Regions from separate parts of the Geodermatophilus maliterrae genome, predicted to be linked through region 2. Evidence: predicted binding sites of a transcription regulator. Region 2 holds the regulator's gene; each other region holds the start of a gene.
What was found. The regulator LexA, encoded in region 2, represses DNA repair genes until DNA is damaged. The targets are predictions, from matches to a motif close to TCGAACANNTGTTCGA.
Positions count from the first base shown of each region.

Region 1: ABQ292_RS19940 (DUF6504 family protein) is a predicted target of LexA. The motif match lies at 1,774-1,789, and genes of this name have one in related genera.
Region 3: ruvC (crossover junction endodeoxyribonuclease RuvC) is a predicted target of LexA. The motif match lies at 6,037-6,052, and genes of this name have one in related genera.

Region 1 is NZ_JBFNXQ010000080.1:3,968-13,944, reverse strand. Features, by position in the region: gene ABQ292_RS19955 (phytoene desaturase family protein) at 1-494, opposite strand, end outside; gene ABQ292_RS19950 (GNAT family N-acetyltransferase) at 500-1,072, opposite strand; gene ABQ292_RS19945 (YbaK/EbsC family protein) at 1,087-1,638, opposite strand; gene ABQ292_RS19940 (DUF6504 family protein) at 1,869-2,195, shown strand; gene ABQ292_RS19935 (SAV_6107 family HEPN domain-containing protein) at 2,195-2,674, shown strand; gene ABQ292_RS19930 (DNA polymerase III subunit alpha) at 2,671-6,492, shown strand; gene ABQ292_RS19925 (VOC family protein) at 6,721-7,200, shown strand; gene ABQ292_RS19920 (class I SAM-dependent methyltransferase) at 7,284-8,051, shown strand; gene ABQ292_RS19915 (alkaline phosphatase family protein) at 8,051-9,292, shown strand; gene ABQ292_RS19910 (ferredoxin family protein) at 9,289-9,977, opposite strand, start outside.
Region 2 is NZ_JBFNXQ010000032.1:2,210-12,186, reverse strand. Features, by position in the region: gene ABQ292_RS11840 (vitamin B12-dependent ribonucleotide reductase) at 1-2,703, opposite strand, end outside; gene nrdR (transcriptional regulator NrdR) at 2,833-3,387, opposite strand; gene ABQ292_RS11830 (hypothetical protein) at 3,833-4,471, opposite strand; gene ABQ292_RS11825 (LysM peptidoglycan-binding domain-containing protein) at 4,662-5,288, opposite strand; gene lexA (transcriptional repressor LexA) at 5,588-6,382, shown strand; gene ABQ292_RS11815 (hypothetical protein) at 6,428-7,552, opposite strand; gene ABQ292_RS11810 (phosphatase PAP2 family protein) at 7,518-8,273, opposite strand; gene hflX (GTPase HflX) at 8,388-9,866, opposite strand.
Region 3 is NZ_JBFNXQ010000059.1:21,580-31,556, forward strand. Features, by position in the region: gene ABQ292_RS17205 (phosphatidylinositol mannoside acyltransferase) at 1-568, shown strand, start outside; gene ABQ292_RS17210 (glycosyltransferase family 4 protein) at 568-1,773, shown strand; gene ABQ292_RS17215 (LemA family protein) at 1,784-2,317, shown strand; gene pdxS (pyridoxal 5'-phosphate synthase lyase subunit PdxS) at 2,380-3,303, shown strand; gene ABQ292_RS17225 (heparan-alpha-glucosaminide N-acetyltransferase domain-containing protein) at 3,311-4,447, shown strand; gene pdxT (pyridoxal 5'-phosphate synthase glutaminase subunit PdxT) at 4,458-5,150, shown strand; gene ABQ292_RS17235 (YebC/PmpR family DNA-binding transcriptional regulator) at 5,147-5,899, shown strand; gene ruvC (crossover junction endodeoxyribonuclease RuvC) at 6,073-6,639, shown strand; gene ruvA (Holliday junction branch migration protein RuvA) at 6,636-7,280, shown strand; gene ruvB (Holliday junction branch migration DNA helicase RuvB) at 7,277-8,401, shown strand; gene ABQ292_RS17255 (preprotein translocase subunit YajC) at 8,576-8,929, shown strand; gene secD (protein translocase subunit SecD) at 8,941-9,977, shown strand, end outside.

The DNA of each region.
Region 1 (9,977 bases), on a different contig from region 2:
AAGGCGCGGGCCAGGCCCAGGGGGGTGGGCCGGCGGCCGAAGGAGTCGACGACGGCGCGGCTGCGCGGGCCCCACACGCCGACGAAGCGGCGGTAGGCGGCGGCGTCGTCCTCGCCGCAGGCGGCGGCGATCGACGCGCAGGTGGCGTCGAGGTCGACGGAGAAGACCAGCGGGCGGCCGTCCGGGCCGGGGTCGCCGGGGGCCGGCGCGGGGGCGAACCCCCACGGGTCGCAGTCGAGGTAGCGCAGCCCGGCTGCTGCGAGGTCGAGCTCCTCGACGACGCCGCTGTGCCGGACGATGACGTGGGCGCTGGAGCCGCGGTCGACGCGGACGCCGGGCCAGCGCTCGACGGTCGACACCGCGCCGCCGAGCACCTCGTCGCGCTCGACCACCTCGACGGCCAGGCCCGCGCGGGCGAGGTAGCAGGCGGCGACCAGCCCGTTGTGACCCGCGCCGACGACGACGGCGTCGACGCTGCGGTCGGGCTCCGGCACGCCGGTCAGGACGCGCTCGCGCGCAGCGGGAGCCGGGCGCCGAGGATGGCGAAGGGGCGGGCGTCGCCGGGGAAGTGGTGGCCGCGGGCGAGGTCGACGAACCCGTCGGCGTGGTACAGCCGGAAGGCCTTGGTGTCCGCGTCGGGCGTGGACAGCAGCGCCGCCGGCGCGGGGACGCCCTCGACCAGCGCGTGCAGCAGCCGGCGGCCCAGGCCGCGGCTCTGCGCCTGGGGGTGGACGTGCAGCTCGCACACCTCGAACGCGCCGGGCAGCCAGCGCTTGGCGGTGCGCCGGTCGAGCGCGGCGCGCACCTGGTCGTGCCACCACTGGCCGGGGGCGATGAGGTAGCCGTAGCCGAACCCGACCAGCTGCTCGCCGTCGGGGGTGGCGGCGAACGCGCCGACGGCCCGGAACCCCGGGCGCTCGGTGTGCTGGACGGCGTAGCCGTAGCGACCGGCCACCACCGAGGCGTCGTAGCCCATCGCCTCCCCGTAGATGGACAGCGCCTCGTGCATGTGGTCGCGCAACCACCCGACGGGGAGCTCGGTCACCCGCGTCGCGGGTGTCGTGCCGGTCACGGTTCTCTCCTCGCTCACCGAACCACCACCGCGGGGTCCGGGGTGGTCGTGGTGCTCACGGTCGTGGTCCGCGCGGCCTGCGTCGGCCCGTCGCCGACCTCGGCGGCGGTGCCGGCGGTCAGCCGCAGCAGCTCGTCGTAGCTGGTGGGGAAGACCGCGGACGGGTGCCCAGCCGCGGCCCAGACGCGCTCGTGGCGGGCCAGCTCGACGTCGACCAGCGTGCCGATGGGCGCGGGGTGGCCGAGGGGGGCCACCCCGCCGATGGGCTGGCCGGTGTGTGCGCGGACGAAGTCGGCCGAGGCGCGGTCGACGCGGGGGACGCCCAGCAGCGTGGCGACCCTCCTGACGTCGACCCGGTGGGCGCCGCTGGTGAGCACCAGCAGCGGTGAGCCGCCGACGTCGAACACCAGACTGTTGGCGATCGCCCCGACCGGGACGCCGAGCGCGGCGGCGGCCTCGGCGGCGGTGTGTGCGCCCGACGGGAGCTCGTGGACCCGCCCGCCGGCGCCGGCCTCGGCGAGGAGGTCGGCGAACGCGGCCACCCGGGGGTGGGTGGGGCGGCTCATGGGGTCGATCCTGCCACCGCTGTCGGTGCCTCGCCGTACCGTCCGGCGCGCACGGAGGGGGAGGGACCGGGACGGTCCTCCTCCCGGGCGGGTCCCGCTTGACGCGACGGGCGGGGTCGGGTGTACTCGACTCGTTCGAACAGGCGTTCGAACGGCTGGCCACCGCTCCCGGGACCTTCCCCGCCCGGGCGGAGGCCGGCCGGTCAGGAGCACGGGGTGGGGAGTCGGGCATGAGCCGGGTGCTGGGTGAGGTCGGCGAGCGGGTCGGCGAGGAGGTGCGGGTCGAGCGGGGGCCGCTCGGCCCGGCGCAGTTCTGGCGCGGGCAGTGGCGGTACGTCGTCGGCGAGCTGCTCGACTCGTGGGTGGAGACCGCGCCCTGGTGGCAGCGGCCGGCCGACCTGCCCGGTGGTGCCTCGGCCGACCTCGTCGCGCCCCGTGAGGTCTTCCGGGTCGAGGCGGTGCGGGCCGGGCGCTCGCGGATGAGCTTCGCCGGGGTCTACGACCTGTGCTGGGACGCCGCCGACAACCGGTGGTCGCTCGTGCGGGTGCACGACTGATGGGCGCCGCGCACGCCATGGCCGACCAGCTGCCCCTCCCGCCGCCGCTGCCGGCGGCCGCGGCCCAGCTGCTCGACCAGGCCACCCGGGCGCTGGGCGAGGCCGCCCGCGCCACCGACGCACGCGAGCGCTACGCCACCGCCCACCTCGGCGCGCTGCGCGCCGCCGCTGCGGTGCTCGCCGCCCGCACCCGGCCGGAGAGCGGCCGCCGCCGGCCGCGCAGCGCCTGGGTGCTGCTCGAGCAGGTCGCCCCGGAGCTGGGAGAGTGGGCCACCTTCTTCGCCGCCGGTGCCGCCAAGCGCGCCGCGGCCGAGGCCGGGCTGTCCCGCGCGGTGACCGAGCGCGAGGCCGACGACCTGGTCCGCGACGTCGGCGCCTTCCTCACCGTGGTCGACGACCTGCTCGGCCGCACGCCCGAGCCGGCTCCGCGTCCGCGGGTGGTCGGCGGCACCGCCCACCGTCCCGTCCGCGGGCGGTGACCGGCGACCCCTTCGTCCACCTGCACGTCGCCTCCGGGTACTCCCTGCGGTACGGGGCCAACCACCCTGCCGACCTGGTGGCGCGCGCCGCCGAGCACGGCATGACGGCGCTGGCGCTGACCGACCGTGACGGCCTCTACGGCGCGGTGAAGTTCGCGCTCGCCTGCCGGTCGGCGGGGCTGCGACCGCTGTTCGGGGTCGACCTCGCGGTCGCCCCTGCGGTGGACACCGCCGTGCCGCCCGCCCGGGCACAGGTGCTGGGCGACGACGACGAGCTGTCCGCGCGCAGGGCCGCACGCCAGGGCGCGGGTGGGCGGGGCGCGGATGGGCGGGGCGCGGAGGGGCGGGGCGCGGGTGGGCGGGGCGCCGCGGGACGGGCGACCCCTGCCCGGCGCAGCCCGGTGCGCGGTGGGGCGAGCGTCGACCAGCGGCTGCCGCGGGTCACCTTCCTCGCCCGCGACGGCGCCGGCTGGCGGTCGCTGTGCCGGTTGACCAGCGCCACGCACCTGCGCGGCACCCGCGGGGAGCCGGTGGCCTCGCTGGCGATGGCCGCCGAGCACGCTCCGGGCCTGGTCGCGGTGCTGGGGCCGGACTCGCCGGTGGGCCGGGCGCTGGCCGCCGGGCGGGCCGACGTCGCCTCCGCCCGGCTGGCCGCCTGGCGCTCGGTGTTCGGTCCCGGCTCGCTGGTGGTCGAGCTGGTGCACCACCGCGGCCGGGGCGACCGCTCCCGCGCGCAGCGGCTGATGCGCTTCGCCGCCGAGGAGGGCGTGCCGGTGGTGCTCACCAACGCCGTCCGGTACGTCGACGCCCTCGACGCCCCGACCGCCGACGTCCTCGACGCCTCCCGGCGGCTGGTCGCCCTCGACTCCCGGCACGTCGACCGGCGCACCGCGGAGGGGTACCTGAAGTCGGGCAAGGAGATGGCCGAGGTCGCCGGGGACCTCGCCGGCCCGGACCGCGACGCGGCGCTGCAGCTGCTCGAGCGCACCGCCCGGCTGGCCGAGCAGTGCGCCGTCGACGTCGCCGGCGACCTCGGCGTGGGGTCCGTCCGCTATCCCGAGCTCGACGTCGTCACCGCGCCCGGCGAGCGGGGGATGAGCCCGTCCCAGGTGCTGCGCGACCGCTGCGAGGCGGGGCTGGGCCGGCGGGGGATGGCGGCCACCGGCGGGGTCACCCGGCGGCTGGACGACGAGCTGGCCGTCATCGACTCCCTCGGCTACCCGTCCTACTTCCTCACCGTCGCCGACGTGGTCGACCTCATCAGGAGCCTGCGGGTCCGCGCGGCGGCCCGGGGGTCGGGCGCGGGCAGCCTGGTGACGTACCTGCTGGGCATCTCCGACGTCGACCCGATCCGCTACGGCCTGCTGATGGAGCGGTTCCTCTCCCCGCTGCGCCACCAGCTGCCCGACGTCGACATCGACGTGGAGTCCGCCCGGCGGATGGAGGTCTACGACGCGGTCATCGACCGCTTCGGCGCCCACCGGGTCAGCTGCATCTCGATGATGGACACCTACCGGGTCCGGCACGCCATCCGCGACGTCGGCGCCGCGCTCGGGTTGCCGCCGGCCGAGGTCGACGCCGTCGCCAAGGCCTTCCCGCACATCCGGGCCAACCAGGTGCACGCCGCGCTGCGCGACCTGCCGGAGCTGCGGGCCAGCCGGCTCGGCTCGCGCCGCGGCGGCGGCACCGGCGACCTCGACCTGCTCTTCGACCTCGTCGCCCGGCTCGACGGCCTGCCCCGGCACATCGCGCTGCACCCGTGCGGCGTGCTGCTCTCCGACGCGACGCTGCTCGACCGCACGCCGGTGGAGAGCAGCTACCTCGGCTACCCGATGAGCCAGTTCGACAAGGACGACGTCGAGGAGCTCGGGCTGCTCAAGCTCGACCTGCTGGGCATCCGGATGCAGTCGGCGATCGCCCACGCCCTCGACGAGGTGGCCCGGGTCGACGGCGAGACCGTCGACATCGACGCGATCCCGCGCGACGACCCGACGACCTTCGAGCTGATCCGCAGCACCCGGACCCTCGGCATGTTCCAGATCGAGTCGCCGGGACAGCGCGAGCTGGTCGGCAAGTTCGGGCCCGAGACGTTCGAGGACATCGTCATCGACATCTCGCTGTTCCGGCCCGGCCCGGTGAAGAGCGACATGGTGACGCCGTTCCTCCTGGCCCGGAACGGCTGGCGGGAGCCGGTCTACCCGCACCCCGACCTCGCGCCGTACCTGCGGGAGACCGCCGGTGTCGTGGTCTTCCACGAGCAGGTGCTGCAGATCGTGGCGCAGATGACCGGCTGCGACCTCGCCCAGGCCGACGAGGCGCGCCGCGCGCTGGGTGACAAGGAGCTGCACCCGGAGGTGCGGGCCTGGTTCATGCCCGTGGCGCTGTCGCGCTACCCGGTCGAGGTGGTCGAGCAGGTGTGGGAGGTGCTGGTCGCCTTCGGCTCGTTCGGCTTCTGCAAGGCCCACGCGGCGGCGTTCGCGCTGCCCACCTACCAGTCGGCGTGGCTGAAGACCCACCACCCCGCCGCCTTCCTCGCCGGGGTGCTCACCCACGACCCGGGCATGTACCCGAAGCGGCTGATCCTCGACGACGCCCGCAACTTCGGCGTCCGGGTGCTGGGGCTGGACGTCAACGCCTCGGCCGGCGTCTACCGGGTGGAGCGGCTGGCCGGGTCCGACCGGCGGGAGGACTGGCGCCCACCGGAGTGGATGCCGCCGGCGATGCGCGACCCGTCGGCCTACGGGATCCGGCTCGCCCTCGCCGACGTCAAGGGCATCTCCGAGGAGGAGGTCGAGCGGATCGTCGTCGGGCAGCCGTACCGGTCGCTCACCGACTTCTGGACGCGGGCGTCGGTGTCCCGCCCGGTGGTCGAGCGGCTGGTGCTGGCCGGCGGCTTCGACTCCCTGTACGGCTTCGGGGTGCGCGACCGCGAGGCCGGCCGGCCCACCCGCGCCCGCGGGTCGGTGACCCGCCGCGACCTGCTGCTGCAGATCAGCGAGCTCGACCGGTGGAGCCGCAGCGGGGCCAGGGCCGGCTCGGTCGGGCAGCTCAGCCTCGACCTGCTCGGCGTGCAGCTGCCCGGGGAGCCCGACGGCGACGGCGGCCCGGCCGGGACGGCGCTGTCCTGGAGCGCGGGGTCCGGACTGCCCGAGTTCACCGACGCCGAGCTGGTGCGGGCCGAGCTGGAGGTGCTCGGGCTGGACGCCAGCCGGCACGTCGTCGACTTCTACCGGCCCTTCCTCGCCGCGGTCGGCGCGGTGCCGGCCGGTGAGCTGCTCGGCAGCCGCAGCGGGGCCGAGGTGCTGGTCGCCGGGGTCAAGGTGGCCACCCAGACCCCGCCGATCCGGTCGGGGCGCCGGGTGGTCTTCGTGACCCTCGACGACGGCACCGGCTGTACCGACTCGACCTTCTTCGAGGACGTGCAGGGGCCCTACGCCGCGACGGTGTTCCACTCCTGGCTGCTGGTCGTCCGCGGGGTGCTGCGGCGCACCGGCCCGCGTGGGGTGTCGATCCGGGCGACCGGGGCGTGGGAGCTCCCGGCGCTGCACGAGGCGTGGGAGACCGGCGGGCCGGCCGCGGTGGCCGAGCACATGGCCGCGCCGGGGGAGTACACCGAACAGGCCATCACCGGGGCGGCGGCCTCGCACGGGTCCCGGCCGGTGGTGGTCAAGCCGGTGCTCGTGCACCCGACCGGCTTCCGCATGTCGCCCTACGCCGACATCAAGCCCGCCGGCGACGACGCCGCGACCGCCGCGCGGCGAGCCGCTGCCGCACCGCGCAAGCTCTGGCACTCCAGCCCGGGCAGCCCGGGCCACTGAGGAAGGACCCCGTCCTCCCCACCCCTCGCAGGGCTCAGTGGAGGGACGCCCTGCCCCCGCCCCTCGCGAGCTCGGGGCGGTGCCCGCAGGGCGCCGGGGACGGGGCCGCCGCTGCCCCCCGTGCCGCCGGCCCGTCGGCGCACCGTTCACCGATGACTCCGGCGGCACGACGCGGTCTACTCCTCGACGCCGGCATCCGCGCCCGGCCCCCGAGGAAGAGGACCCGCCATGCCGAAGCAGATCCCGTGCCTGTGGTTCGACGGCCGCGCCGAGGAGGCGGCGCAGTACTACACGTCGGTCTTCCCCAACTCCTCGATCGACCAGGTCACCCGGTACGGCCCCGGCACGCCGATGCCGGAGGGCAGCGCCATGACGGTCGGCTTCACCCTCGACGGCCAGGCCTACGTCGGTCTCAACGGCGGCCCGCAGTTCCCCTTCACCGAGGCGATCTCCTTCCAGATCCACTGCGCCGACCAGGACGAGGTCGACCACTACTGGTCCCGCCTGACCGACGGCGGCGAGGAGGGGCAGTGCGGCTGGCTCAAGGACCGCTTCGGGGTCTCCTGGCAGGTCGTCCCCGTCGAGATGTTCGCGCTGCTCGGCGACCCCGACCCCGGCCGCGCCCAGCGGGCCACCGAGGCGATGCTGCAGATGCGCCGGATCGACGTCACCACCATCCGGGAGGCCGCCGACCGCGTCCCCGCCTGAGACGGCCCCTCTGCAGGGCCCCGCTGCGAGCCTGTGAGCGGTGGGGGCGGAGGGGTCCTCCAGCCGCCACTAGGCTCCGACGGGTGCCGCCGACTGCCCCCGCTCCGTCCTCCGGCGAGCAGCTGCCCGTCCGCACCGCCGCGGTCTGGGCCGCGCTCGACCCGGTCGTCGGCGCGGGGACGCAGCTGCGGGTGCTCGACGTCGGCGGCGGCAGCGGCGTCTTCGCCGTCCCGCTCGCCCGCCTCGGCCACGAGGTCACCGTCGTCGACCCCAGCGCCGACGCCCTGGCCACCCTCCAGCGGCGCGCCCAGACCGCCGGCGTCGGCGACCACGTGCGGGGCCTGCAGGGCGACGGCGACCTGCTGCACGAGCTCCCCCTCGGCAGCGGCCAGCCGGGGACGGACGACAGCGGCGGCTACGACCTCGCGCTGTGCCACTCGGTGCTGGAGGTCGTCGACGACCCCTCGGCCACCCTCGACGAGATCACCCGCGCGCTGCGCCCCGGCGGCCAGGTGAGCGTCGCGACCGCCAACCGCGCCGGCGCCGTCCTCGCCCGTGCACTCGGCGGCCACCCCAAGGAGGCGCTGGCCCTCCTCGAGGACCGCGACCCCGCGCCCGGCCGCACCCGCCCCGCCCGCCGCCGCTTCGGTCCCGACGACCTGCTCGCCCTCGTCACCGCGGCCGGCCTGCGGCCGGGAGAGTGGCGCGGCGTCGCGGTCGTGAGCGACCTGCTCGACGCCGCCTCCGGCGCCGACCCGGAGGCCGTCCGCCGTCTCGAGCTCGCGCTGGCCGGCACCTCGCCCTACCGCGACGTCGCCACCGGCCTGCACGTCCTGGCCACCCGCCCCTGATGTCCTCTCCGGGTCGGCCCCGTCCCGGGTCCCGCCGTGAGCTCGCGAACGGTGGGGAGGACGGGGTCCTGCACCTGCTGCCGCCCGACCTCACCCGCCCCGCCTACGGCACCGCCACCCTGGCCGACGTCCTGCCGGGCGTCGCCGCCGCCCTCGGCGCCCACGTGGACCGCGGCGACCTGCCGCCCGACCCGCTCGTCCTCGCGGGGGCCCTGGCCGGCGCCCGCCGGGTCGCCGTCCTGCTCGTCGACGGGCTCGGCGCGCACCTGCTGCGCGCGCACGCCGAGCACGCCCCGGTGCTGGCCGGCCTCGCCACCCCCGCCGGCGACCTCGCCGCCCCCTGCCCGAGCACCACCCCGGTCAGCCTCACCACCCTGGGCACCGGCGTCCCGCCCGGCGGGCACGGCGTGCTCGGTTTCGTCACCGCCGTCCCCGGGGAGGACCGCACCCTCAACCACGTGCAGTGGGCCGACGACCCCGACCCCGCGGTGTGGCAGTCCCGGCCGACGGTCTTCGAGCAGCTCGCCGCCGCCGGCGTCCCGGTCACCGCCGTCGCGCCCTACGCCTACCGGGGCTCGGGCCTGAGCACGGCGGCCTACCGCGGCGCCGGCTACTCCGGCACGGTCGGCGCCGGCGACCTCGCCGCCGTCGTCCTGCAGTCCCTGGCCGCGGCGCCCACCGGCCTGGTCTACGGCTACACCCCCGAGCTCGACCTGACCGGGCACGTCCGCGGCGTCGACTCCGAGAGCTGGCGGCTGCAGCTGGCGCTGGTCGACCGGCTGGTCGAGCAGGTGGTCACCGGCCTGCCCGACGACGCCGCCCTGCTGGTCACCGCCGACCACGGCATGCTCGACGTCCCCCCGCACACCCGCGTCGACCTCGACGAGGAGCCCGAGCTGCTCGACGGCGTCGCCCTGCTGGCCGGCGAGCCGCGGGCGCGCTACGCGCACGCGGTCCCCGGTGCCGCCGACGACGTCCTCGACGCCTGGCGCGGGGTGCTCGGCGACCGCGCTTGGGTCGCCAGCCGCGAGGAGGCGGTGGCCAGCGGCGTCTTCGGCGCCGTCGACGACGGCCTGGCCGCCCGCATCGGCGACGTCGTCGCCCTGGCCCGCGGTCCCTGGGCCATGACCGCCGGCCTCTCCGAGCCCGGCCCGAGCCGGCTCGTGGGCTACCACGGCTCGCTGACGGACGCGGAGCTGGCGATCCCGCTGCTGCTCGCCCGCGGGCGGGCACTCGGCTAACGAGCCGCGGTCACCGACAGCGCCGTCCACACCCGCGGGTGCGCCGGGTGCAGCGCCCGGCAGGTCAGCTGCGCCGCCTCGTCGGAGGGCCGGCTCTCCACCCGGACGACGACGTCGCCGTCGGGGCCGGCCAGCACCACCTCGAACCGCTCCACGCCGGCGGCCTCCTCGGCGTCCGAGCCGGGCAGCCGGTGCGAGGCGCGCAGCGGCAGGTCGTCCACGCCCAGCAACCCGAGCTGCTCCCGGGCGGCCTCCTGCGCCGCCTGCGCCGGCATCGGCAGGCCGGCCCGCCCGCGCAGCCAGGGCAGCGCCACCTGCCCGCGGGAGTGCGCGGCGACCAGGTCGGCGCCGTCGCCGGGGACCTGTCCGTAGGCGAAGCCGTGCGGCAGGACGAGCACGTTGCCGGCGAACCGGCAGCCGCCGAGGTGGCTGCACTCCCACACGTCGGCCGGGCCGGGGGCGGGCAGCGCCCGGGCCAGCGGCCGGCCGCGCAGCGCGCAGCAGGCGTCGTGCTGGCCGTGCGTGCACACCAGGTAGGTGGGACCGTCGGCCCGCTCGCCGACCGACCCGTCCCACGGGACGTCGAGCAGGTCGGCGTCCTCGGCGCGCACCGACCACCACAGCCCCTCGTGGCCGGGACGGCCGTCGGCGTAGGCCCAGCGGCGGCCGGAGTCGGCCAGCCGGT
Region 2 (9,977 bases):
TTTGGCCACGCCCTTGATGTCGCCCTCGGTCGGCACCGAGCTGCGCAGCGCCTCGACGTCGACCTCCTCCTCCTCGACGACGGCGGCCGTCGACGCGGAGGTGTCGTAGCCCGACACCTGCGCCGCGCGCTCCTCGGCGGTGAAGATGCCGAGGGTGGCGCGGGTGTCGACCGGCAGGTGGTCCAGCGCCAGGCGACGGAAGATGTAGTCCATCACCGACTGGGCGATCCGGATGTCCGGGTCGTCGGTCATGCCGGCCGGCTCGAAGCGCATGTTGGTGAACTTCTGGATGTAGGTCTCCAGCGGCACACCGTGCTGCAGCGCGATCGAGATGCCGATCGAGAAGGCGTCCATGACACCGGCCAGGGTCGAGCCCTGCTTGCCGAGCTTGAGGAACACCTCGCCGAGGCTGCCGTCCTCGTACATCCCAGCGGTCATGTAGCCCTCGGCACCGGCGACGCTGAACGACGTCGTCATGCTCTGCCGCTTCTTGGGCAGCCGGCGGCGGACCGGGTGCGACGTCGTGGTGACCGGGGCCGGCGTCTCGACCGAGTCCGTGGCCTTCTTCTTCGCCTTCGCGTCGGACAGCGGCTGGCCGACCTTGCAGTTGTCGCGGTAGATCGCCAGCGCCTTGAGGCCGAGCTTCCAGCCCTGGAAGTAGATGTTCTCGACGTCCTCGACGGTCGCCGTCTCCGGCATGTTGACCGTCTTGCTGATGGCGCCGGAGATGAACGGCTGCACCGCGGCCATCATCCGGACGTGGCCCATCGGGGAGATGGCCCGCTCGCCCATCGCGCAGTCGAAGACCTCGTAGTGCTCCGGGCGCAGGCTCGGGGCGTCGACGACGTGGCCGTGCTCGGCGATGAACTCGACGATCGCCTCGACCTGCTCGTCCTGGTAGCCGAGGCTCTTCAGCGCCCGCGGGACCGTCTGGTTGACGATCTGCATGGACCCGCCGCCGACCAGCTTCTTGTACTTGACCAGCGAGAAGTCCGGCTCGATGCCGGTCGTGTCGCAGTCCATCATGAATCCGATGGTCCCGGTGGGGGCCAGCACCGAGGCCTGCGCGTTGCGCCAGCCGTTGTCGGCGCCGATCTCCAGGCACTCCTGCCACTGGGCGGTGGCGACCCGCAGCACGTCGGCGTCGTCGGCGCCGACCGGGCGGATGGCGTCGTTGGCCGCGGCGTGCTTGCGCATGACCCGGGCGTGGGCGTCGGCGTTGCGGGCGAAGCCCTCGTAGGCGCCGACGATGCCGGCGAGCTCGGCCGAGCGCCGGTAGGCGGTGCCGGTCATCAGCGAGGTGATCGCCGCGGCGAGCGTCTGACCGCCGCGCGAGTCGTAGGCGTGGCCGGTGGCCATGAGCAGCGCGCCGAGGTTGGCGTAGCCGATGCCCAGCTGCCGGTAGGCGCGGGTGGTCTCACCGATCGGCTCGGTCGGGAAGTCGGCGAAGCAGATCGAGACGTCCATCGCCGTGATGACGAGCTCGACGGCCTTGACGAAGGTCTTGGCGTCGAAGGTCCCGTCGTCCTTCAGGAACTTCATGAGGTTCAGCGACGCCAGGTTGCACGAGCTGTTGTCCAGGCTCATGTACTCCGAGCACGGGTTGGACGCGTTGATCCGCCCGGTCTCGGGGTTGGTGTGCCAGTCGTTGATCGTGTCGTCGTACTGGATGCCGGGGTCGGCGCACTCCCAGGCGGCCTTGGTGACCTTGCGGAACAGGTCCTTGGCGTCGACGGTCTCGATCACCGAGCCGTCCATGCGGCCGCGCAGGCCGAAGTCGGTGCCGTCCTCCACCGCGCGCATGAACTCGTCGGAGACGCGGACGGAGTTGTTGGCGTTCTGGTACTGGACGCTGGTGATGTCCCGCCCGCCGAGGTCCATGTCGTACCCGGCGTCGCGCAGCGCGCGGATCTTGTCCTCCTCGCGCGCCTTGGTCTCGATGAACTCCTCGATGTCGGGGTGGTCGATGTCGAGGACGACCATCTTGGCCGCACGGCGGGTGGCGCCACCGGACTTGATCGTCCCGGCGGAGGCGTCGGCGCCGCGCATGAAGCTGACCGGGCCCGAGGCGGTGCCGCCGGAGGACAGCAGCTCCTTGGACGAGCGGATGCGGGAGAGGTTCAGGCCGGCACCGGAGCCGCCCTTGAAGATCAGCCCCTCCTCGCGGTACCAGTTGAGGATCGAGTCCATCGTGTCGTCGACGGCGAGGATGAAGCAGGCGCTGACCTGCTGCGGGGCGCTGGTGCCGACGTTGAACCACACGGGGCTGTTGAAGCTGAACACCTGGTGCAGCAGCATCCAGGTGAGCTCGTGCTCGAAGATCTCGGCGTCGCCCTCGCTGGCGAAGTAGCCGTGCTCGCGGCCGGCCGCACCGTAGGTGAGCACCACCCGGTCGATGAGCTGGCGCAGGCTCGTCTCGCGCTGCGGGGTGCCGACGGCGCCGCGGAAGTACTTGGTGGTGACGATGTTGGTGGCGTTGATGCTCCACTCGGCGGGGAACTCCACGCCACGCTGCTCGAAGTTGACCGAGCCGTCACGCCAGTTGGTCATGACGACGTCGCGCCGCTCCCAGGTCACCTCGTCGTAGGGGTGCACCCCGGCGGTGGTGTAGACGCGCTTGACCTTCAGGCCCTTCCCCCGGGTCGGCGCCTTGGCGGTGGCGCGACGCGTGCGGCCTGACAAGCGGTCCTCGGTCTCGGTCACGGAGCTCTCCCTCGTGTGGTGGTCGGCGGCTGGGGAAGAGCCGCCACCGTTCTATCGGTCGGTACTGACGTTTCTGCGTGCCGGCGGCGCTGCCGGCGGGTCGGGACGGGGTCGGTCAGGGGACGGCGGTCAGGGGGACGGCGTGCGGTCGGCCGCGGGCTGCGCGCGCCCGCCGCCGCGGCGCCGGGGCGCCGGCGGGTCGAGCTGCATCCCGGGCAGCGGCGGGTTGCCGCCGGCGAGGTGGCGGGCCCGCAGCTCGGTGATCGCCTTCTCGAAGTCCTCGAGGGAGGTGAAGGCCCGGTAGACACTGGCGAAGCGGAGGTAGGCCACCTCGTCGAGCTCCCGCAGCGGCCGCAGGATCGCCAGCCCCACCTCGTGACTGGGGACCTCGGCCGCCCCGCTGGCGCGGATGGCGTCCTCCACCTGCTGGGCGAGCTGCTGCAGCTGGTCCTCGTCGACCGGCCGGCCCTGGCAGGCCCGGCGGACGCCGGCGACGACCTTGGCCCGGTTGAACGGCTCGCTGACGCCGCTGCGCTTGACGACGGCGAGGACCGCCTCCTCCACGGTGGTGAAGCGGCGACCGCAGGCCGGGCACGAGCGGCGGCGGCGGGTGGTGGCCCCCTCGTCGGCCTCGCGCGAGTCGATCACCCGGCTGTCGGGGTTGTGGCAGAACGGGCAGCGCACTGCGGTTCACCTCCCCTCCGCGACCGGTTGGTCGCCCGTGACCGGTGACCGGTCCCGGGCGGCCGGTGCCGGCGGCCGCTGATCGCCCCGGGGGTCCGTCTGTGGACCCCGTTGGGGACATCCGGTGGATGCCCGGGGGAAGTCCTGAGGACGGACCTGTGGAGAACTCCCAGCGGTGCAACTACTAGATGTAGGGGAACCCTAGGCCGGGCCCCACTACATCTGCAAGCCGGATGCGGGCGTGTCTCTTCCGCCGAGATGCGGTCGTGACCCACCGGTGACCAGGTGCGAGCACGCTTCCCACCCGTCACACGACACGCCGGGACGCCGCGCGTGTCGACGCGCGGAGAGGGCCGGGGCAGGGGTAAGGGACGGCCGGGCGGACGCCGGACGGACGCCGACAGGGTCACCGACGGGCGGACTCCGTAGGAGTCCCCGGGACCACTCAGACGGTGGGGCGGACGGCGGGACGGCCGCCACGCGGGTGCGACGCGAGGTCGTCGAGACGGATCGGGCGGGTCAGCAGGTCCGGCTCACCGGCAGCGCCGCCGGGAGCAGCAGCGGCGGAGACGTGGGCGGGCGCGCCGAGGGCGATCGCGGGCATCTCGGCGGTGAGGGCGCGGTGGCGGCCGGCGTCCGCGGGCGCGCGGTGCCGCCCGGCGCCGGCGGACCCCACGGCGGGCTGCTCGGCGGTGCCGTCGGCGCCGTGCCGGCGGACGGCGCGGAACGCGCGGCGGGCCGACGCCACCGCGGTCATGACCACGGTCGCGTCGGGTCGGGACGCCGGACCCTGCCCGCCACCGCCGGCGCCGGCCGCCGCCACGACGGCCGACGCCACGACGGCCGGCGCCTCGGCGGAGGCGAGGGCGAGGTGCCGCTCGGGCAGCCGCACGGCCGCGAGGTCGACCCAGGTGGACTCCCCCTCGGCTCCGTCCTGCCACCGGACCTGCGCCTGGCAACCACCGGTCTCGTCGTGCCGCCAGCCCAGCATGGCGCCGGGCGCCCACGTGCCGTCCAGGCAGACCTCGACGTCCTGCGGCGAGCGGAAGGCGACTGCGGCCCGGCTGTTCACGGCTGCTGACACGCCCTCGACCGTAGGTGCCGGACCGGCTCCCATCCGTGAGCGACCTCGCGCGGAGGGTTGACGAACCGGACGCGGCAGCCTCGTCCAAGTCTGCCGGGACGGGGCCGGGGCACCGCGCGCACGCCGCGTGCCTCCACGAGGGTCGACGCGGCGCCCACGGTCGACGCGACACCCGGGGTCGGCGCGGCGCTCACGGCAGCTGGAGGACCTGGCCGGGCACGACCGCCGAGTCCTCGAGGTCGTTGAGCTCCTCGATGGCGTCGACCACGACCCGCACGTCCTGCCCGTCCCCGGCGAGCTCGCCTGCGATCGACCACACCGTGTCGCCCGGCTCGACCACGACGCTGCTCTCCCCCGCCAGCCGCAGCCCGCCGTCGCCGCCGGGCAGCAGGGGCGAGATCCACGAGCCCAGGGCGACGGCCCCGCCCAGGGTGAGCGCGGCGAGGAGGCGCCGCCCCCGACGGGTCAGCCGCGCAGGGGCCGGCGACGGCGCGCACCCGCCCCGGACCGGGCCGGTGGCGGTCCTGGAGCGGAGCGGCCGCCCACTCGGGCGGGCCGGGTCGCGGCGGGTGGGCGGCGCCTCGACGGCCGGACCGGCCCCGCCGGTGCGCCCCCCGGGGACGGCCGGCCGGTCGGGGACGGGCCGCAGGTGCCCGGTGACCCGCGGTCCGGAGCCCGGCAGGGCGGCCCGCACCGCCGGCCAGGCCGAGCGACCGGGAGCCGCCGCACCCCCACCGGCCCCCGATCCGAGCAACGGCCGCCACGGGACCCGGACCGTCGCGTCGAACTGCAGCACGTCCTGCCGCACGCTCCCCATGACCACTCCTCCTCGTCGAGCCCACCCGGTCGAACAGGTGTTCGATCGAACGCCCGTACGATTCCTACCGCACGCTCCCGATAGGGGCGACCCGACACGTCACGCGGTTTCGAACACACGTTTGAAGTACCGGCGCCGAGGCGCTACCGTCCGTTCAGCACCCGTCCGCCGTCGCCCCCGGGCGTCGTGGGGGTCACGGCCCGCCGCGGGTCCCGCACGGGATCGGCAGCCGGACCGGGGCACCGCGGGCGGAGGGCAGGACACGAGGGCTGTGGCGGCACAGTCGGCGAGGAGGAGACGTGGCGGGCACGAGCGGGACCGGCCAGCGCACGCGCACCGGTGGGACGGCGACCCGGCGCGGCGCGAAGGCCGGCGCGGCGACGGAGACCCCGGACGCGGCCGACCAGGCCGGCGCGGTGCGGACCTTCCCCGACCGCACGGAGGCCGGCGACGGCCTGACCCAGCGGCAGCGCAGGGTGCTCAAGGTCATCCGCGACTCGATCGAGCGCCGTGGCTACCCGCCCTCGGTGCGCGAGATCGGCGAGGCCGTCGGCCTGTCCTCGGCGTCGTCGGTCGCCCACCAGCTCTCGGTGCTGCAGAAGAAGGGCTGGCTGCGGCGCGACCCCAACCGCCCCCGGGCGCTCGACGTCCGGCTCCCCGGCGAGACGCCCGCCGAGACCGGCGCACCCGCGGCTCCGGCTGCCACGGCCGACGCCGGCGCACCCACCTACGTGCCGCTGGTCGGCCGGATCGCCGCCGGTGGCCCGGTGCTCGCCGAGCAGGCGGTCGAGGACGTCTTCCCGCTCCCCCGCGAGCTGGTCGGCGAGGGCACGCTGTTCATGCTGCGCGTCGCCGGCGACTCGATGGTCGACGCGGCCATCTGCGACGGCGACTGGGTGGTCGTGCGCCAGCAGCCCACCGCGGAGAACGGCGAGATCGTCGCCGCGATGCTCGACGGCGAGGCCACGGTGAAGACCTACAAGCGTCGCGACGGGCACGTGTGGCTGCTGCCGCACAACCCCGCCTACGAGCCGATCCCGGGCGACGAGGCGACCGTCCTCGGCCGCGTCGTGACGGTGCTGCGCCGCGTCTGACCGCTGCTCCGGCCCGACGGCCGTCCCGCGCTCGCGGGGCGGCCGTCAGCCGTTCCGGGGCGGCCCGGGCGCGTCGCCGGCCGCGGGGCGCCGCCGGAGCAGCCGCCCACCGATCCAGACCAGCGCCGTCGCCACGGCAGCGGCGACCAGCCCGGCGGTGACGGGCGGGACACCGCCGCTCCCGTCGGAGAGCAACCCCGGCAGGGACGGGTCGGCGGGAGGCGCCGTCGACGACGGCGCCGTGGCGGCGGGGACGGGGACCAGCGTGACGTCGCCGGGGACGCCCTCGCCGGCGACGAGCAGGGCACTGCCGTCCGCGGTGAAGCTGACCGCCTCGCCCTGCGGCGCGCCCGGCAGCGCGACGCGCACCGGCTCGCCGGCCAGCGCGCCGGGGACGTCGGCGCCGGCCAGCGGCCACACGTAGGCGTCGGTGTAGGTCCGCAGCGCGATCCGGCTGCCGTCGCGGGCGACCGCCCCGCCGGTCACCAGCAGCTGGCCCGCGCGCCCCACCGGGCCCCCGGGCGTACCGGTCAGCGTGAAGGTCACCGTGCCGACGTCGGCCAGTCCGACCGTCCCGCCGTCGACCAGCGCCGTCGCCGGCCGGTAGACGTGGCTGGCACCGAGCACCTCCTTGGTCACCACGTACGGCGTGCCGTCGGGGGCCAGCAGCAGCGCCTCGGCGTCGTGCGGGCCGTCGGGGTAGGTCATCCGGTACAGCGCCGTCGTCCCGTCGGGGCGCAGGGCGAGGAGCGCGACGGTCGCCCGGGTGGCGTTGTTGTCCCCGGTGTCGGCCAGCCAGACGGTGCCGTCGGCGCCGACGGCGAGGTCCTCGGGGTCGTAGGGGTCCAGCGGGGCGGTGACAACGTCGACGACCTGGCAGGTGCCGTCCAGCACGTACACGGTCACCTGATCGCCGCCGTCGACCATCGCCAGCATGCGGTCGCCGACGTCGACCAGGCCGGAGAGCTCCGCCAGCCGCGGGTCGCCCACCTGACAGCGGGTCGACGGGGTGGCCGGCTCCTCGGCGCCGGCGGGCGGCGCGGCTCCCAGCGTCAGGGCGAGCACCGGGCCGGCGAGCGCGGCCGCACGGATCGGGCGGGGACCCCGGCGGCCGGGGACGGGCCGGCGGCCCGCGTCAGGGCTGCGCGGGTGGACGGCCGGCTCGGGCACTCGCCCAGCGTGACAGCACGGATGCGTCGAGTGCGTGAACCACGCCCAGCAGGAGCAGGCCCACGGCCGCGCCGACCACCGCGTCGGTGACCCAGTGGAAGTCCAGCGACACCATGGCCACGCCGGTGGCCACCGGCCCCACGACGCTGAGCCACCACAGCGTGCGCTGCAGCCACGGCCGGAGCCGGTACTCGACCGCCTGCCACCGGGCCACACCCCACATGAGCACGGCGTTGGCCACGTGCCCGGAGGGGTAGGAGGCCCCGTCTCGGTGGAAGAACGACCCGGGGTAGGCCGGCGCGGTGCGCCCGGTGCCGAACTTGACGGCGTAGACGACGACCGTCAGCAGCACCAACGCGGCGAGGACACGCACGAGCGGGAGCAGCGTCCGCTGCCGCACGCACAGCCAGCCGACCAGGACGGCCAGCACGGCCAGGATGGTGCCGCGGCCCCCGATCTGGGTGACCACCCAGACCGGCCGGTAGGCCGGTGAGTCCCGCAGGTCCCAGCCGCTGACCACCTCGGAGACCTGCAGGTCCACCCGCTCGAGGTAGCCGCGGGTGAGCAGGTCGGCCGTGACGGCGACGGCCACGACGAGGGCACCCAGCAGCAGCCACCACTGCGGCCGGCCGGCCGTGACGCGCCCGGACGCGGTCGCGTGCTCACCCGGCCCGTCGCCGGACGGCGCGCCGGCCGGGCGTCGCGCCACGCCGCTGGTCACGCGGTCACGGTACCGGCCCGTGACCGGCCCGTGACCTCGGAGCGGCCGACGGCGAGCCGCCCGGGTGCCCGGCGGGGAGCCGGGCACCCGGGCGGCGGGTGCGGAGGGAGTCGGTCAGCCGACGGGTGCGGCGAACCGCTCCAGGGTGGCGGCCAGGCCGCCGTCGACCCGGGCGGACATCCGCGTCCCGGTCACCTCGTGCTGCTCGCTGAGCACCTCACCGTCCCGGTGCACACGGGCCACCAGGTCACCGCGGTCGTAGGGGACGAGGACCTCGACCTCGACGTCCGGGTGCGGCAGGCGGGTGGCGACGATCTCCCGCAGCCGCTCGATGCCCTCGCCGGTGCGGGCCGAGACCCACACCGCACCGGGCAGCGCGCGGCGCAGCGTCAGCACGTCGTCCTCGGTCATGGCGTCGACCTTGTTGACGACGATCAGCTCGGGCACCGCCGCCGCGTCGATCTCCTGGAGGACGACGCGCACCGCGTCGATCTGGCCGAGCGGGTCGGGGTCGGAGCCGTCGACGACGTGCAGCAGCAGGTCGGCGCCGGCCACCTCCTCGAGCGTCGACCGGAACGCGTCGACCAGCTGGTGCGGCAGGTGCCGCACGAAGCCGACGGTGTCGGTGAGCGTGTACTCGCGGCCGTCGGGCGACTGGGCACGGCGCACCGTCGGGTCGAGGGTGGCGAACAGCGCGTCCTCCACCAGCACGCCGGCGCCGGTCAGCCGGTTGAGCAGGCTGGACTTACCGGCGTTGGTGTACCCGGCGATCGCCACACCGGGGACGGAGTTGCGGTCGCGGCCCGAGCGCTGGGTGGCGCGGGCGGTGGCCATGCCGGCGATCTCGCGGCGCAGCTTGCTCACCCGCGACCGGATGCGGCGCCGGTCGGTCTCGATCTTGGTCTCACCGGGACCGCGCGTACCGATGCCGCCACCGCCGGCGACGCGGCCACCGGCCTGCCGGGACAGCGACTCACCCCAGCCGCGCAGCCGCGGCAGCATGTACTGCATCTGGGCCAGCTCGACCTGGGCCTTGCCCTCCCGGCTGGTGGCGTGCTGGGCGAAGATGTCGAGGATCAGGGCGGTCCGGTCGACCACCTTGACCTTGAGGATCTTCTCCAGCGCGTTGAGCTGGCCGGGGGTCAGCTCGCCGTCGCAGATCACCGTGTCCGCACCGCTGGCGGCCACGATGTCGCGGATCTCGGCCGCCTTGCCCGAGCCCACGTAGGTGCCCGCGTCGGGCTTGTCGCGCCGCTGGGTGACCGCCTCGAGCACCTCGGAGCCGGCCGTCTCCGCCAGCGCGGCGAGCTCGGCCAGCGACCGGTCGGCGTCGACCTGCGTGCCCTCGGTCCAGACGCCGACCAGCACGACCCGTTCGAGGCGCAGCTGCCGGTACTCGACCTCGCTGATGTCGGCGAGCTCGGTGGACAGCCCGGCCACGCGTCGCAGCGCGCCGCGGGCCTCGAGGTCGTAGGAGCCGGTCGAGTCGTCGTCGTCCCACTGGCCGGCCGGTGCGGGCCGGGGATCACCCTCTGCTCGCTCGGCTCGGTCCTGTGCGTCCGCGAGCACGGCGCGGTTCTGTGCGGTCGTCATCGGGTCCAGCGTGACACGCGCGCCGTCCCCGGTCATCTCACTTACCCGTGCAGTCGTCATACGCGGGGTACAACACCGGCGGACGGCGTTTGCATCCCGGCGTTCGCATCC
Region 3 (9,977 bases), on a different contig from region 2:
CGTCGCCCTGCCGCACAGCGGGAACTGGGACGCCGCCGGGGTGTGGCTGGTCGAGTGGCTGGGCGGGCCGTTCACCACCGTCGCCGAGCGGCTGCGGCCCGAGTCGCTCTACCGGCGGTTCCTCGACTACCGCGCGTCCCTCGGCATCGAGGTGCTGCCGCTGACCGGGGGAGCGCGGCCCAGCTCCGCCGTGCTGCGCGAGTGGCTGGCCGGCGGCGGCTTCACCTGCCTGCTCGTCGACCGCGACCTGGGGTCCGGTGGGGTCCCCGTGGACCTCTTCTCGCGGCGGGCCACGATGCCCGGCGGCCCCGCGCTGCTGGCCGCCCAGACCGGCGCCGCGCTGCACCCGGCCGTCTGCCGCTTCACCGACCGCGGCTGGGAGTTCGCCGTCCGGCCCGAGGTGCCGGTCGACGGGCCGGGGAGGTTGCGCGACCGGGTCGCCGCCGGGATGCAGGGCGTCGCCGACGCCTTCACCGAGGACCTCGCCGTCCGCCCCGAGGACTGGCACGTGCTGGGCCGGATCTGGGCCGACGTGCCGCCGGACCCGCCGGCGAGGGAGCGCGGCTGATGCGGATCGGCCTGGTCTGCCCCTACCAGTGGGACGTCCCCGGCGGGGTCCAGTACCACGTGCGCGACCTCGCCGTGACGTTGCGCGGCCTGGGCCACCACGTCGAGGTGCTCACCCCCGCCGAGCACGAGGAGTCCCTCCCCGAGGAGCACGCGACCTGGGCCGGGCGCGCCGTCCCCGTCCCGTACAACGGCTCGATGGCCAGCCTGCAGCTGGGGCCGGTCAGCGCCAGCCGCGTGCGCCGCTGGCTGCGGGAGGGCCACTTCGACGTCGTCCACGTGCACGAGCCGGCGACGCCCTCGGTCTCCCTGGTCGTCTGCATGATCGCCACCGGCCCGGTCGTGGCGACCCACCACGCCGCCACGATCCGCTCCAAGTGGCTGGCCGCCGTCGGCCCGCTCATCCGCCCGTGGCTGGAGAAGATCTCCGGTCGCATCGCGGTGTCGGACTTCGCCCGCCGGGTGCAGGTCGAGCACCTCGGCGGCGACGCGGTGATCATCCCCAACGGCGTGCACGTCGCGGCCTTCGCGGAGGGGCCCTCGCTGCCCGGTCACGCCCGCGGCGTCGGCGGGCCGACCATCGGCTTCCTCGGCCGCTACGACGAGCCGCGCAAGGGCCTGCCGGTGCTGCTGGAGGCCATGCGCAGCGTCGTCCGCCAGCACCCCGGGGCGCGGCTGCTGATCGCCGGCCGGGGTGATCCCGACGCGGTCCGGGAGCTGCTCGACGAGGACCTCGCCCCGCACGTGTCGCTGCTCGGGGAGCTCACCGAGGGGGAGAAGGGTGCCTTCCTGCGGTCGGTCGACCTGTACTGCGCGCCCAACCTGCTGGGTGAGTCCTTCGGGATCGTCCTCATCGAGGCGATGGCCGCCGGCGCCCCGATCGTGGCCAGCGACCTCGACGCCTTCGCCCGGGTGCTCGAGGACGGCGCGGCGGGCGTGCTGGTCCGCCGCGGCGACAGCGCCGCGCTGGCCCGGGCACTGTCCGACCTGCTCACCGACCCCGACCGCCGGGCCCGCCTGGCGGCGACCGGCCGGGAGGTGGCGGCCGGCTACGACTGGCAGGTGGTGGCCCGCCGGGTGCTCGCCGTCTACGAGACCGTCGTCCTGCCCGGCGCCGGTGGGGTCACGGCCGCCGACGACGAGGAGCTGGCCGCCGTGACCGATGACGGGGCGTGGCCGTCCCCGCTGTGGAGGGTCCGCCGCTAGCGTGGGTCGAGTGACGCCCGAGGCCTGGATGCTGCTCCTCGCGGGCGTCGTCCTCCTGCTGGCCTGGACGGCGTGGACGCTGACCCGCCTGCGTCGCCTCGAGGGACGCATGGCCCGGGCGTGGACGGTGCTCGACACCCGGCTGCAGCAGCGTGCCGCGCTCGCCGCCGACCTGGCCTCCGAGCACTCCGCCGTCCTGGGTGAGGACCGCACCACCCGCCTCAAGACCGCCGCCTACCAGGCCCGCGAGCTCCCGGCCGGCGACCGCGAGCTGGCCGAGAACGCCCTCGGCCGGGAGCTGCGTGCCCTGCCGGCCGACCTGCCCGGCGTGCCGCCGGCGCTGCTGGCCGGGCTCGCCGAGGTCGAGGACCGCATCGCCCTGGCCCGCCGCTTCTACAACGACGCCGTCCGCGACACCCACCTGCTGCGCGAGCGGCGGCTGCCCCGGCTGCTCCGGCTGCACGCCGACCAGCCGCTGCCGCGCTTCTTCGACGTCGAGGACGGCCTGGACGCCGTGACCAGCGGCACCTCGGCCCTGCGCTGACCCGCCCTACGATGGGCGGGCCGTGAGCCGCGTCCGGCCCGGCCGTACCCCTGGAGCAGCCCGTGTCCTCGCACGCCGACGTCCCCGCCGTCCCGTCCGCCTCGCCGGCCACCGGCACCGACCGCGTCAAGCGCGGCCTGGCCGAGCAGCTCAAGGGCGGCGTGATCATGGACGTCGTCACGCCCGAGCAGGCGCGGATCGCCGAGGACGCCGGCGCGGTCGCCGTCATGGCGCTCGAGCGGGTCCCCGCCGACATCCGCGCGCAGGGCGGCATCGCGCGCATGAGCGACCCCGACATGGTCCAGGGGATCATCGACGCGGTGTCCATCCCGGTGATGGCCAAGGCCCGCATCGGCCACTTCGTCGAGGCCCAGGTGCTGCAGACCCTCGGGGTGGACTACATCGACGAGTCCGAGGTGCTCACCCCGGCCGACGAGGCCCACCACATCGCCAAGCGCGACTTCACCGTGCCCTTCGTCTGCGGCGCCACCGACCTGGGCGAGGCACTGCGCCGGATCGCCGAGGGTGCGGCGATGATCCGGTCGAAGGGCGAGGCCGGCACCGGCAACGTCGTGGAGGCCACCCGGCACATGCGCGCGCTGCGCACCGGCATCAAGCGGCTGGCCACCCTCGACGAGACCGAGCTCTTCGCGGCGGCGAAGGAGATCTCGGCGCCGCACGACCTGGTCGTCGAGGTGGCGCGCGCCGGGAAGCTGCCGGTCGTGCTGTTCACCGCCGGCGGCATCGCCACCCCGGCCGACGCCGCGATGATGATGCAGCTGGGTGCCGAGGGCGTCTTCGTCGGCTCGGGCATCTTCAAGTCCGGCGACCCGGCCCGGCGCGCCGCGGCGATCGTGCAGGCCACCACCTTCTCCGACGACCCCGCCGTCGTCACCAAGGTGTCCCGCGGGCTCGGCGAGTCGATGGTCGGGATCAACGTGGCGACGCTGCCGGAGAGCGAGCGGTTCGCCACCCGCGGCTGGTGAGACCCTCGTGACGCCGGCTCGCGGAACGGCGCAGCGGGACGACGTCGAGGGCGCCCTCGCGCCCGCCGGTCCGGGACGGGACAGCGTCCCCGGACGGCGGATCGGCGGTCTCGACGTCGCCCGCGGGCTCGCCGTCCTCGGCATGTTCGGCGCCCACCTGGGCGACACCGGCGACCTCGGCTGGGACCCGGCCACGTGGCGGGCGCTGGCCGACGGCCGCTCGTCGATCCTGTTCGCCACGATGGCCGGGATCTCCATCGCGCTGCTCTCCGGCGGCCGCGACCGCCTCGGTGGGCGCGAGCTCGCCCGGGCCCGCACCCGCGTGCTGGTGCGCGCCGCGTGGGTGTTCGCCATCGGCGGCGTCCTGGAGCTGCTCGGCACCTTCGTGGCGATCATCCTCGGCGTCTACGCGGTGCTCTTCGTCCTCGCGCTGCCGTTCCTGCGCTGGCCGCCCGCGCGGCTGCTGCTCGCCGCGGGCGTCGTCGTCCTGGCTGCCCCACCGCTCACCCTCGCGGTGGGGCAGTACGCCACCGAGCACGACGAGGAGGGCGACGCGTTCGTCTTCCTGCTGGTCACCGGCTACTACCCGGCGGCGGTCTGGCTGGCCTTCGTGCTGGTCGGGCTGGCCGTGGGCCGGCTGGACCTGGGTGCCGCCCGGGTGCGCGCGGGCCTGGTCGCCGCGGGGTCGGCCGCCGCGGTGCTGGGCTACCTCGGCGGCTGGCTGAGCACCCGGGAGCTCGCGCCGGGGGAGCGGCCGGCGGGGATCGAGGCCGGCTTCGGCTCCTCCGGTGAGTGGGACCCGGCGTGGTTCGCCGGCGCGCAGCCGCACAGCAGCACGCCGTTCGAGGTGGTCGGCTCCGGCGGGTTCGCGGTCGCCGTCATCGGGGTGTGCCTGGTGCTCGCCGACCTGCTGCCCCGGCTGACGTACCCGCTGGCCTCGGTGGGCGCCCTGGCGCTGTCGGTCTACACCGCGCAGATCGTCGCCATCCGGGTGGTGGAGGCGGAGTCCTCCGCCGACTGGGGGCAGTGGGTGCGCTTCTCCCTCACCGCCGTGCTGCTGGCCACGGCGTGGCGGCTGCGGCTGGGCCGCGGCCCGCTGGAGCGGCTGCTCACCTGGAGCTCGCAGCGGGTGGCCGGGCCGTGAGGTGCGCACCGTGACTCCTCCTCCCGTGTCCCGCGAGCCCGTCGTCGGTGTGCTGGCACTGCAGGGCGACGTCCGCGAGCACCTCGCCGTGCTGAGCGCTCTCGGTGCCGAGGCGGTGCCCGTCCGGCGTCCTGACGAGCTGGCCGCCGTCGACGGGCTGGTCCTGCCGGGCGGTGAGTCGACGACCATGACCAAGCTCGCCGTCCGCACCGGCCTGCTGGAGCCGCTGCGCGACGCCGTCCGCGGCGGGCTACCGGCGTACGGCACCTGCGCGGGCCTGGTGCTGCTGGCCGACCGGCTGATCGACGCCCCACCGGACCAGCCGACCGTCGGCGGCCTCGACGTCACCGTGCGGCGCAACGCCTTCGGCCGGCAGGCCGACTCCTTCGAGTCGCGGATCGCGCTGGACGGCGTGCCGGGCGGCCCGCTGTCGGCGGTGTTCATCCGCGCGCCGTGGGTCGAGGAGGCCGGGCCGGGGGTGCAGGTCCTCGGGCGGGTCGTGGGCGGATCGGCCGACGGTAGGATCGTCGCGGTGCGCCAGGGCGACGTCGTGGCCACCAGCTTCCACCCCGAGCTGACCGGGGACACCCGGGTCCACGCGCTGTTCGTGGAGATCGTGCGGCACGCGGTCGCGCTCGGCCGGGCGGTGGCAGACCCCAGTGGCGCCGGCGCGGGCGCCCCCGACCTCGGAGGAGAGCAGTGAGCGGCCATTCCAAGTGGGCGACCACGAAGCACAAGAAGGCCGGGATCGACGCCAAGCGCGGCAAGCTCTTCGCCAAGCTCATCAAGAACATCGAGGTCGCCGCCCGCACCGGCGGCGGTGACCCGGCGGGCAACCCCACGCTGTTCGACGCCATCCAGAAGGCGAAGAAGAGCTCGGTGCCCAACGACAACATCGACCGGGCGGTCAAGCGGGGCGCCGGGCTCGAGGCCGGTGGCGTCGACTACCAGACGATCACCTACGAGGGGTACGCGGCCGGCGGCGTCGCCGTCCTCGTCGAGTGCCTGACGGACAACAGGAACCGCTCGGCCATGGAGGTCCGCACCGCCATGACCCGCAACGGCGGGTCGATGGCCGACCCCGGCTCGGTGTCCTACCTCTTCTCCCGCAAGGGCGTCGTCGTCGTCCCGCAGGCCGGCGGCGTCGACGAGGACACCGTGCTCATGGCGGTGCTCGACGCCGGCGCCGAGGAGGTCCGCGACCTCGGCGACACCTTCGAGGTGGTCTGCGAGCCCACCGACCTCGTCGCCGTCCGCACCGCGCTGCAGGACGCCGGCATCGACTACGACTCGGCCGAGGCCGGGTTCGTCCCGAGCGTCACCGTCGAGCTCGACGAGGAGGGCGCCGGGAAGGTGTTCCGCCTCATCGACGCGCTCGAGGACTGCGACGACGTGCAGAACGTCTACGCCAACTACGACGTCTCCGACGAGGTCCTGGAGCGGGTCGGCTGAAGGACCCCGTCCTCCTCACCCCTCGCAGGTTCGCGGCGGGACCCTGCAGGCGGGCCGTTCCCGTACGCCTCCGAGCTCGCGGCGGGGCGCCACGGTGTGTTGAGTACCGGGACGTCGGCGTCGGCCGCTACCGTGGGTCGAACACCAGTTCGGTCTTTCGGAGGCGTCTTCTCATGCGGGTGCTCGGCATCGACCCGGGGCTGACCCGGTGCGGCTGGGGCGTGGTCGACGGCCGCCCCGGCGCCCGCCCGGCCGCCGTCGGGGTGGGGGTCATCCGCAGCTCCGCCGAGCTGGACCTGGAGCTGCGGCTGCTCGAGCTGCACACCCAGGTGACGGCGCTGCTACGCGAGCACCGGCCCGATGTCGTGGCCATCGAGCGGGTGTTCACCCAGAACAACAAGGGCACCGCCACCGGCACCGCGCAGGCGGCCGGGATCGCGGCGCTGGCCGCCGCGCAGGCCGACCGGCCGGTCGCCTGGCACACGCCGAGCGAGGTCAAGGCGGCCATCTCCGGCAACGGCCGCGCGGACAAGGAGCAGGTCACCCTGATGGTCACCCGCGTGCTGGGCCTCCCGGCCGCCCCGAAGCCGGCCGACGCAGCCGACGCCCTGGCGCTGGCGGTCTGCCACGTGTGGCGCGGCCCGGCGCAGGACCGGCTGCGGGTCGCCGCGATCGCCGGTGGCATCGGCGCGCCGGTGCGCTCGACGACGCTGCCGCGGTGGACGGGGATGTCCCGGTGATCGCGAGCGTGAACGGCCGGGTGGCCGCGGTCTCGCCCGACGGCGCGGTGGTCGAGGTCGGCGGGGTCGGCCTGGCCGTGCAGTGCACGCCCGGCACCATCGCCCGCCTCACGGTGGGCCAGGACGCGCGGCTGGCCACCAGCCTCGTCGTCCGCGAGGACTCCCTCACCCTCTACGGCTTCGCCGATGACGACGAGCGCCAGCTCTTCGAGCTGCTGCAGACGGCCAACGGCGTCGGCCCGCGGCTGGCCCAGGCGGTGCTGGCCATCCACCCGCCGCGGGAGGTCCGCCGCGCGGTGTCGATGGCCGACGTCAAGGCGCTCATGCAGGTGCCCGGCATCGGCAAGAAGGGCGCCGAGCGGCTGATCCTCGAGCTGCGCGACCGGCTGGGGACGACGACGTCGGACACCCAGCTCGACGGCCCGGCGGCGGCGCCGGCCGGACTCGGCCCGCTGACGCCGGTGGCGCCCTGGCGTGACCAGCTCTCCTCGGCCCTGGTCGGCCTGGGCTGGAGCACCCGGGAGGCCGACACCGCCGTCACCGCGCTCACGCCGGTGGCCGACGAGCAGCTCGCCACCACCGGCCGGGTCGACGTCGCGATGCTGCTGCGCCAGGCCCTGCACCTGCTGGGCCGCTCGTGAGCACGCCGTTCGACCGGGCGCTGACCGGGGAGGTCGACTCCGGCCTCGGCCAGGAGTTCGGGGTCTCGCCGCAGGCCGGTGACGAGGAGCGGGTGGTCGAGTCGGCGCTGCGGCCGCACTCGCTGCACGACTTCATCGGCCAGCCCAAGGTGGCCCGCCAGCTCGCGCTCGTCCTCGAGGGCGCCAAGCGCCGGGGCCGGCCGCCGGACCACGTGCTGCTGTCGGGTCCGCCCGGGCTCGGCAAGACCAGCCTCGCACTGATCATCGGCTCCGAGCTCGGCACCTCGGTGAAGATCACCAGCGGTCCCGCGATCGAGCGCTCCGGCGACCTCGCCGCGATGCTGTCCAACCTCGGCCCCGGCGACGTGCTGTTCATCGACGAGATCCACCGCATCGCGCGGCCGGCCGAGGAACTGCTCTACATGGCGATGGAGGACTTCCGCGTCGACGTCGTCGTCGGCAAGGGGCCCGGCGCCACCGCCATCCCGCTGGAGATCAACCCCTTCACCCTGGTCGGCGCGACCACCCGGGCCGGGCTGCTCACCGGGCCGCTGCGCGACCGCTTCGGGTTCGTCGGGCAGATGGAGTTCTACGAGCCCGCCGAGCTGCAGCAGGTGCTCGCCCGCAGCGCGGAACTGCTCGGCGTCGAGCTCACCGACGACGGGTCGGCCGAGATCGCCGGCCGCTCCCGCGGCACGCCGCGCATCGCCAACCGGCTGCTGCGGCGGGTGCGCGACTACGCCGAGGTCGAGGCCGACGGCCGGGTGACCCGCGCCGTCGCGCAGGCCGCGCTGGCGCTCTACGACGTCGACGACCTCGGTCTCGACCGGCTCGACCGCGCGGTGCTCGAGGCGCTCGTCGCCCGGTTCAACGGCGGCCCGGTGGGCGTGAGCACGCTCGCGGTCGCGGTGGGGGAGGAGTCGCACACGGTCGAGGAGGTGTGCGAGCCGTTCCTCGTGCGGGCCGGCCTGCTGGCGCGCACGCCGCGCGGGCGGGTGGCCACCGAGGCGGCCTGGCGGCACCTCGGCCGGCCGGTGCCGCGCGGCGGGATCCCCCTCGGCGGAGTCACAGCAGTCCCGCGCGACCCGGGGGCGTCGTCGGAACCGTTGTTCGACGCCTAGACTCGGCGGCGCTGGCGCGCAACTCGACCCTCGCCGGGTCGACCCGGTCCCGGCCGCGCGACCCGTGTGTCGGCGGCCGGTCGCCGTGCGCGCCGTGACCGACGTACCCGAGCGGTCCCGACCCGGGCCGCACCGACCGCGTGCACGCGAGCGCGGTAGAGAGGCACTCCCGTCGTGGAACTGTTCCCCCTGCTCCTGCTGGTGCTGGCGTTCGTGGCGCTGGTGGTCCTGCCGGCGCGGGCCCGCAAGCGCCAGCAGAACCAGACGCAGTCGGCCCTCGCCCTCGGCGTCCCGGTCACGATGGCCGGCGGCGTGTACGCCACGGTCGCCGGTCTCGACGACCCGGCGACCATCCAGGTCGAGATCGCCCCGGGCGTCGTGGTGACCTACGCGCGCCAGGCGGTCGTCCAGGTGCGCCAGCCGGTGGTGACCGGCCCCGTCGTCGACCCGGCAGTCGACCCCGTGGCCGACGAGTGGCCGGCCCGGGACGACCGCCCCGGTGACGGTCCCCCCGGCAAGACCCTCTGACCGGAGAACCCGTGGCCAACCGCGCCCTACCCGCGCGCCGCTACTTCGGCGCGCTGGTCCTGATCATCGCCGTCATGTACGGCCTGATCTTCTTCACCGGCACCGACCGGACGCCGCAGCTGGGCCTGGACCTGCGGGGTGGCACGACCGTCACGCTGACCGCCCGCACCCCCGACGGCCAGGCGCCCGACCCCGAGGACCTCGAGCTGGCCCGCCAGATCATCGAGCAGCGGGTCAACGGCCTCGGCGTGGCCGAGGCCGAGGTGGTCACCGAGGGCGAGTCCAACATCGTCATCTCGGTCCCCGGCGACTCCGGCGAGCAGGCCCGCGAGCTGGGCCAGACGGCGCAGCTGCGCTTCCGGCCGGTGCTCGCCGGCCCCGAGCCGGCGGCCCCGGCCGAGCCCACGGACGCCGCCGAGGCGACCGACGGCGCGACGCCGAGCGACGAGGCGACGGCCGGCGACGCCGCGTCGACCGACACGGCGGCTCCCACCGACGGCGCGGCCCCCACGGACAGCGCGGCCCCCACGGACAGCGCGGCCCCCACGGACAGCGCGACTCCCACGGACAGCGCGGCCCCCACGGACCCGGCGAGCCCCGGCGCGGAGGCCACCACCGGCGACGGCGCGGTCGAGGACCCCTCGATCCCGGACGCCGACGCCCCTGCGGTCACCCAGGAGGAGGCCGCGGCCGCGTACGCGACGCTGACCTGCTCGCCGGAGGAGGTCGCCGGCAGCGTCGACCGCTCGATCGACCACGTGGCGGCCTGCAGCGAGGACGGCGACCTCAAGTACCTGCTCGGCCCGGCCATCCTCGAGGGCACCGACATCGCCGACGCCAGCGCCGGCACCCAGCCGACCACCGGCGAGTGGGTCGTCCTGCTCGACTTCGACTCCAGCGGCCGGGCCACCTGGGCCGAGTACACGGCCACCAACGTCGGCAGCAACGCGGCCTTCACGCTCGACGGCCGGGTCGTCTCCGCGCCGACGATCCAGGGCGCGATCAACGGCCAGACCACGATCACCGGCCAGTTCGACCAGCAGAGCGC